DNA from 2 places in the Paenibacillus sp. G2S3 genome. Region 1 is predicted to be linked to the other one. Evidence: riboswitches for the same ligand, from Rfam matches in the RefSeq annotation. Region 1 holds a riboswitch; the other holds the start of a gene.

Region 1 (4,220 bases):
CATAGTCACTCGTTACCGTAACCTGTGTGGTCTTGGTTTCTGTAACCCCTTCGTTCTTCACTTCATATACCACTTCGTAGTCACCTTTTTGCGTTACATCGACGGTATTCGCTTTCAGGGTGACATTAGCAGTAATATCATTCCCTTGATAGTTAGTCGCTTTTACATAGTTCATCGGATCAAAGGGTTGATTTAGCTTTAACGTAATTTGATCTTCAACAGACAGCGCTGGCTTAAAGGCTTTAACCTGTACTGGCTTCAGTGGGTTCAGCTTCTTATCATAGCCAACAATCTTGTACGTATAATTGATGCTGCTGTCTACACTCTTGTCCACGAACTGATCAGTGCCTGTAAACCCTACTAACTTATCGTCTCTATACACTTCATATCCTAAGAAATCTTTCTTAAGATCCTTATTCATACTGAAGCTTAAGGTGTTTGATTTAGCAGTAGCGTTAGGCGTGATATTAACCTTAATCGCAACATTCTTATCTGCTATTCCTGTTCCCTCATAATGAACCACTGAATTGTTTAAATACCATAGCTTTTTCGGTGCTGGGTATTTAGCTAATTTCTCTTTCGTTTCAGGATTCACAGTGAAGCCATGTCTGGCAAAATAGCTACTTAAGTCTAACCCCAGCACTTCAGAGGAGAACTCCACCAAATACTGCTGCTTGGAATTGTCACCGTTCGGAAGGGAGACCTTCCGCTCGCGGTACATCCTTGTCAATTCTGTCCAGTATCCCGGATGCGCCAACTCCAACTGCCAATAGGCTCCCAGCTGAGCAAATAAGCCCTGCTGATTCATAACCACTTTATTTTCTTGGATCACATATTTATAAATATCACTTTCAAAAGGAATACGAGTATCCATCGAGTCCGCATGGACTGACATCAGCATAGACACCATATTATTGGTTACTTCGCCATATTCTCGTTCACCCATAGCCAAGCGATGCCCAATTTCATGATTCAATCCCCAGCCTGGATAGACTTTGTTAAAATCACCTAACATTGTCCCCACGGTTCCAAGTTGGATCCCTGTATGATCTCCCGCTGCATACATCGCACCATAAGGCTGCATCAATCGAATATTCTCACGAATTAGCTTGGCATCATGAATCACACTACTGCCATCCAAGCCATAGAAGTCAAAGATCGTCTTCATCCAAGTATCATAGCCGGTTACGGTGCCCAGCGGATCATTTCCTTCTGTAATAAACTTGTTATAAGCTTCTGTCGCAGTTCCTGTGAAAATAACATGCTCGCTGACCATTTCCACCACATCGATGAGCTTGCGATCTTGAACATTCGGATGCGCAGCTTTATCTTCATCTAATTTTTGCTTGTAGGTGGTTAGGAAGGCTTTAAATTGTTCAGGATCCATGGTCTTGGTCATCATAGGGATCTTTGTGAACCCTTCGAATCGGATCAGTGGTGCCTTCCCTTGTTCCTCAGCTGTATAGGGATTGACGATATACACTGTACCGCCCTTAGTCACTTCATGTGCATAATAACTATTCGTCGCAAATTCAGGAACGGTTATTGTGTTTTTACCTGGACGCAATTTCACGCTGCTAGCCCAAACGTTCCAAGCCGCCTCTTGTTGGGAAAATACTAAAGAAGGCAATTTATCGCTCGAAGCAGCATCTACATACACATTGATCGTATCTCCAGGCATTGCAACGAGCCCCGTAGGCTGGTTGTTCGTACCGAAACCAATTCTCAGGTTTTCTTGCGCATGCTTTTTCATATCACCACGTTGTTCGGCCTCAATAATGGTGCCTTCGGTTTGAACCTCTCCATTCACTAGCTTCTTAGCCAAATCCAAAGAATCTTTAAGGATGGGATAGAGCGGATGTACTTTTGCCGCTTCTTCTAATTGATTGATCGCTTCGACGCTATTATAAGCAGGAACAACCGCACTCATCGTTCCATCTGTAAACAAGCTTTTCATCTTAGCGGATACGGTATCCTCTTTATAAAAAGAAAATTCAGCCGCACTCGCCCAATCTTGGTTAGCTTTTTTGAAGACAAATTTAAGTCTCTTGAAGGCTGTGGGTGCAAACTGAATCTCTACAACGTCACCTGCTCCGCCTTTATATTCTCCAGAGGATACTAGCGTATAATCTCCTGCATCCGTAGTTGAGCCATAAATATCAAATTCCTGAGCAAACCCCTTCCCCTTTGCACTGGATTGTCTTGCAGCGTATACGATTCTATTTAATTCAGTGGACTCATTGAAAACAAAGACAACCTCATTCGTGAACGTTGAACTGTTCGGTTTGCCCGTTTCCCAATGCGTACTCATATCGCCATCAATAGCCTTAGCTATAGGTGAACCTGAGTAGTTGCCACCGTTATTTGTGATGGACTTAATATTCGCAGGATTCATTCTAAAAACATCATTATAAGCGCTTAGGATAGCCTTGCCGTACAGATCAAACGGAATAACTGACGCATTGCTTAATAGCTCAGCCTTGCTTTGTACTACAGTCTTCACTACACTTACCTTGCTTACATCACTTGCTAAAGCATAACCTGCCTCACTCGAAAAACTGGCTAACATGGCTGCCGATGTAGCGATCGCAATCATTTTTTTCATCTTTTCTACCCCCCAGATGTATTATGAATCTCTTCCAAGCCTAAAATGGGCACAAAAAAAACTACCCCAAAAGAGTAGCTTGATTGCGTATAAAGTCGCCTAAAAATTAAGACTTAATTTTTATTAAACCTTAACAAGCATAAACGCCTTCGGCGTCCTTATAAGGACGATAAGGGTTTAAGCGAGAAATATAAGAGATTAAGTATAGGTGCATAACTTAACCTTTCTTATATTTTAACAAAAAGCGTTACACACTCTTTGGCAGCTGGCTGACAATAGTTATGATAACCTTAGTCCCTATAGCTTTGCGTCCCTACATTTCCATAGGTTTGCCTATGAAGTTTCGAATACATTACAAAGAGTAACATAACGCCACATCTGATCGCATGATTAATTGGTATGAAATCCGAATAGGTAATTGCAATTAATTTTTCTATCGTGATAGATATTATTTATTAACTATCCCAGACTACGAGTGATACTTTTGGACTGGTTAGCCTTTTAATCTCCCGATCCAAACAAACGCCGGAACCAATTCCACACATCGCCCGTGATGGGAATTAACCCGAAGCCATGCTCGCCAACTGCGATTAGACCATATGCCCATTGGCCAATAGCTACTGCTCCCCCAGCAATCCGTCCTATGGCTACCGCCCCAAATGCCGTATCACCTATGGCGACAGCTCCCAACGCTTTTTCGGCTATTGCGATCGCTCCTACAGCCACTCCTGCAATCGCAATTGCTCCCACGGCGAAGCCAAGCCAGCTAAGTGCTATTGCCCCGATGGCTAACCACATCCCCAGTGATATTGCACCCACAGACAGAACACCGACGCTTACCGCACCTATGGATATCAGGCCAACAGCTATATCTCCAATGGCAATTAATCCAACGGCCGTCTTCACTTGTGGTTTGCTTCCGTGACCAAACCCCTGACCAGAGTATCGACCTAAATTGCTACGAATGCTTACGACTGGAAATGAAGGAGACGGCCACTGATAATCAATTTCTCGCCCATCTAACCCTCTCGAATCCGCCCAGCGTGTGATGTATTTATGCCAATTCATATCCATCCCGTCCCCCTTCTCAATTACCTAAATTGTACAGCCCTGGGGTTCACCTGTAATCAGACTCTGACCTGAAATCATCTCATCCTCTAGACGGAGATATACTCATTAGGATCACTGTTTGGGAATAGGGTCAGGCTTTCCAAATAAATATCCCTGAAACAACTGATAACCACTCTGCTTAAGCCATTCAAAATCCTCTCTAAACTCCACACCTTCTGCTAAGGGAACAGATTGGATCTCTAAAGCCTTTTCTAAAAATTGTTTAGCTATTTTCTGTTTGTTCGGATCGCTGGACACACCCTGAACATATTTCATATCCAGCTTCATGTAATGGGGTTTAAGCTCCAATAACATCTCGATCGTGCTGAAGCCTTCGCCAACATCATCTAAAGCGTATTCAAATCCCCGATCCTTGTAATATGTCAAAATCGATTTCAAATGAGCGAGATCATCGACTTTCTCCGTCTCAACAACTTCAAAGACAAAAAGAGAGGGATCGACGCCTAATTGATTGGCCAATTCAACCGTTGATCGTAAGCAAAAC
Region 2 (4,220 bases), 1.8 Mb from region 1:
GAGAAATAATAGCCTAATGAGAGCCGACCGTTTGTTATCTATATTGCTTCTGTTGCAAAACCGTGGAAAAATGACTTCTCGCGAACTGGCCGAAACACTCGAAGTGTCAGAACGAACTGTGTTTAGAGATATGGAAGCATTAAGTGCTTCAGGGATACCCATTTTAGCTGAACGCGGGCGTGAAGGTGGCTGGATGCTTACAGAAGGGTACCGTACCTCCCTAACGGGCATGAAGCCACAAGAGATTGGTTCGCTGCTTCTGTCCGCTGACTCCTCAATAATGAAGGATCTGGGAATACAGGATGACTTCTCTTCAGCTGTTCTCAAACTGGAGGCGGCTTCCTCACATCGAACTAGCAACCCAGCAAATTACCTTAGCGAGCGCATTCATATTGACGGTGCCAGTTGGCATCCTTCCGATGAGACATATCCATTCCTTTCTGTCCTGCAGGGAGCTCTTTGGGATGACCGCAAAGTAAAAATCACTTATCTTAGGAACGACGAGACTAAGGTCCGTATGATTGAACCTCTTGGATTAGTTGCAAAACGAGGAGTATGGTATGTTGTGGCCAAAAGCGAGAATGAGCTACGGACCTTTCGTGTGTCCAGATTAGTTAACGTTGAGGAAACCCATGAATGGTTCAACAGGCCTAACAATTTTGATTTAAAGCGTTACTGGGAAGAGTCCACCACGGCCTTTAAAGCAGCGCTGCCAAAGTACCCGGCAAAACTAAGGGTTAGAGCTTCTGTGTTAAAAGAATTGCAGCGGGAAAGATTTGTCACTCTCCATTTGCTAGAACCATCTAGAGATGCAGAGTGGGTGAACGTAGATGCTGAATTTAATACGATCGAATCGGCCTGCCGAATCACCCTATCCTTTAGTCCCTCAGTTATTGTTCTTGCACCACAAGAACTTTTAGAGATGGTAAGGTCTGCTATCGCAACAATTCACGCTATATATGAGGATTTTTGACAATAATTCTAAAGAACTACTATTTAATGATGATTTATGTCAGTTCTTACTATAGACCAATCACCTTTAAATCCCATATAATAACACCAATACATAATATTAATAAGGAGGACATTATACCAATGAACTGGATGCATAAACTTCCGTTAAAACAAAGAATTGTTGCCGGATGTTACCTCGTTGCCGCATTATTTGCTATTCCTGTTTTAGTTACTTTTATGATCTTAGGCAACATTATTTTGGGTATTGTTCTAGTAGTTGTTCTAGCTGCCTTAACTTTTCCCGTTGCCCGCTTTATCGAGAGAACGCTTACATCTTCTTTTGATGACATCGCGAATGTGTCTCATAGTATTTCAAAAGGGGATTTTACTAGTAGGGCCGATGAGAACGGGTCTATGGGGGATGTAAGTCGTTCCTTTAATACTATGATTGACAAGCTCAAGAAGATTCTGACAGAAGCTTCGCAAATTACTCGCCAAGTCATGGATGCAAGCCGCGGAATCGAAGATAAGAATCAGAATTTGAAAATTGTCATGGCACAGGTAGCCTCTTCATCCAACGAGCTAGCTCTGGGTGCAAATGAAATATCTACAGATATCGCTGAAATGACAGAATCTATTAAAGATATTGAGAATAAGGTATCCAATTATACGAACTCAACGAAAGAAATGAACAGACGTTCAATACATACATTAGAACTAGTTGAACAAGGACGACAATCCGTTGATACTCAAGCTGAAGGCATGCGTAAAAATATTCAGGCTACTCAAAAAGTAGCGGATACTATCGAAGCCCTTTCTCATAACGCTCGAGGAATTACGATGATCACCAAAACCATCACAGAGATCGCAGAGCAGACCAACCTCTTATCGCTGAATGCTTCCATCGAAGCAGCACGTGCCGGAGAACATGGTCGAGGATTTGCTGTAGTCGCACAGGAGGTTCGTAAGCTTGCTGAGGAATCAACGGCTTCAACGAAGGAAGTCTTCGGTTTAGTTCGGAGCATTGAAACTGATATTAAACAAGCGATTGACAATATCGCTATCAACGAAGAAGTCGTACAGGTACAGAATGAGATGATCACTCAATCTGCTCATATCTTTGCTCAAATTGTGCAAAGTGTGCAATATATTACTGAACAGATTTCTTCCTTCTCTTCTGAAAGTGATCTGATGTTAGAAAGTGCCTTGAAAATTTCAAGTGCAATAGAGAATATCTCTGCGATCACGCAGCAAACCGCTGCCGGCACCGAAGAAGTATCGGCCGCTATGAATGAACAAATTAATGCCCTGCAGTCCGTCGCAGAAGAAACTGAGAAAATGACTCAGGCTGTATTCAATCTACAGAAAACGATCCACATTTTCAAATTTTAAGTAAATAACAAATCGTATAAACAAATCCAAAAACTGCCCCTAAGTTTTTTCTTAGGAGCAGTTTTTTTATATTTATTATTTCATAGGTTGGACAAGAATTTCGTCAAAATTCGAGTTAATTTGCAAGAATATATTGACAAAGTATCTCTAGGAATATATTGTAAAGGAAAATTCTTCTTATAAATTTTAAAATTAATATTGGCAAAATCTTCGAAAGAGGATGACGCAAAACCATGGATCTACAGCCTCATTTTAATCTGAGGCCATGACAGCCAGGTTGCTGAAAACCAAGACGACTGGACTATTGTTCAGTCTCTATGGCGATTTATGCTTCCAACCTGTGCCCTATTTCAGAGCACAGGTTTTCTAATGTTTAATTTCAAAATAACAATCAACTTGTGAGGTGTATTTTTTTGAAGACAGTCGCAGATTACATGTCGGAAGCACTACGGAACCTAGGTGTTACCCATTCCTTTGGTATTATTGGCAAATCCATTTGTCCTATCGTTCTTAAAATGGTAGATTACGGTATTGAATTTATTCCTGGGAGACATGAGTCCAGTTCCGGCTTCGAAGCAGCTGGGTATGCGCTGAAAACTGGAAAACTAGGTGTAGCATTTGGTACTTCAGGTCCTGGTGGAACAAACCTATTAACTGCAGCAGCACATGCTAAGGCTAACAACCTACCTGTCCTATTTATTACTGGCCATCAATCTATCAAAGAGCTTGGTATTCCCCAATGTCAGGACTCTACCTCTTTTCTAGCTGATTTAGCTGATATGTTTAGACCTGCCACCTTATATAGCAAGCTTATTGAACGTGGAGATCACTTTAGCACAATCTTTAATCATGCCATATCCATTGCTTTGAGCGGTAATCGTGGTCCAGTTCACCTTTGTATTCCCTTTGATGTGCAAACGGAATTGCTAGAGGAATGTAATATTGTAATCCCTGAACGCGAATCACTTGTTAGCCACGCTAATATCGACCGTGTACTTGATGCTATAAATAACTCAAAGAATCCAATCATTATCGCTGGTAAAGGCGTTAACCGTTCAGGAGCACATAGTGAGCTAATTCAATTAGCGGAAACATTTAATATTCCTGTAGTTACATCTCCAGGTGGTAAAGGGGCTATAACTTGGGATCATCCACTCTATCACGGTCCAATTGGAGTAGGCGGTTGTTCCCATGGGGATGACTTGCTGAATCAAAGTGATCTATTTATCGTTCTCGGCTCACGTTTAAGTGATATGACTATTTGTAATCTTAAAAGGGAAAATCATCCTGCAACATTAATTCAGTTTGATAGCGATCCGACTTTTGTCGGAAAAATATTGTTCTCTAAAACGATTCCTGTGACTGGAGATCTACGCGACAATCTAGTTTGCTATCTTAATAACATTGACACGAACAACATCACAAAACGCGAAGCACCAACAAATCCCGGTTATACCGAAGAGCTTCCGATTTTACCAAACCTTTCACTTGCATCGGTCTTGAGTACGATGAGTGATTTGATTCCCTATAACAGCACAGTCTTTGTTGATGATGGTAGCCACGGTTTCCATGCTGCCAAATGGTACAAGGTTAAGAAACCTGGCAGTTTTGTTTTCGATGCTTACTTTGCTTGTATGGGTAATTCCATCGGGATGGCGATTGGTGCAAAGGTTGCTGCTCCAGAAGAAACGATCTTCTGTATTACAGGAGACGGCTGCTTTATGATGCTAGGGGCAGAGATTAACGCTGCTGTCTGCAAGAATATTCCTGTCATATTCATTGTTGTTAATAATAAACAGCTAGATATGGCTCTAAAAGGTATGGAAAAAACTACAGGACGTATTGACGGAACGATCTACGAAGTCCCTATGGAC

What was found. Region 1 has a riboswitch for cyclic di-GMP ahead of QNH28_RS28790 (NPCBM/NEW2 domain-containing protein). Riboswitches for the same ligand answer to the same signal wherever they lie in the genome.
Region 2: another riboswitch for cyclic di-GMP. It lies ahead of QNH28_RS20555 (thiamine pyrophosphate-binding protein); the one in region 1 lies ahead of QNH28_RS28790 (NPCBM/NEW2 domain-containing protein).

Annotation. Positions count from the first base shown of each region.
Region 1 is NZ_CP126095.1:6,513,752-6,517,971, forward strand. Features, by position in the region: gene QNH28_RS28790 (NPCBM/NEW2 domain-containing protein) at 1-2,605, opposite strand, end outside; cyclic di-GMP riboswitch class I at 2,863-2,949, opposite strand; gene QNH28_RS28795 (hypothetical protein) at 3,107-3,673, opposite strand; gene QNH28_RS28800 (EAL domain-containing protein) at 3,788-4,220, opposite strand, start outside.
Region 2 is NZ_CP126095.1:4,668,728-4,672,947, forward strand. Features, by position in the region: gene QNH28_RS20545 (helix-turn-helix transcriptional regulator) at 17-973, shown strand; gene QNH28_RS20550 (methyl-accepting chemotaxis protein) at 1,096-2,346, shown strand; cyclic di-GMP riboswitch class I at 2,537-2,631, shown strand; gene QNH28_RS20555 (thiamine pyrophosphate-binding protein) at 2,760-4,220, shown strand, end outside.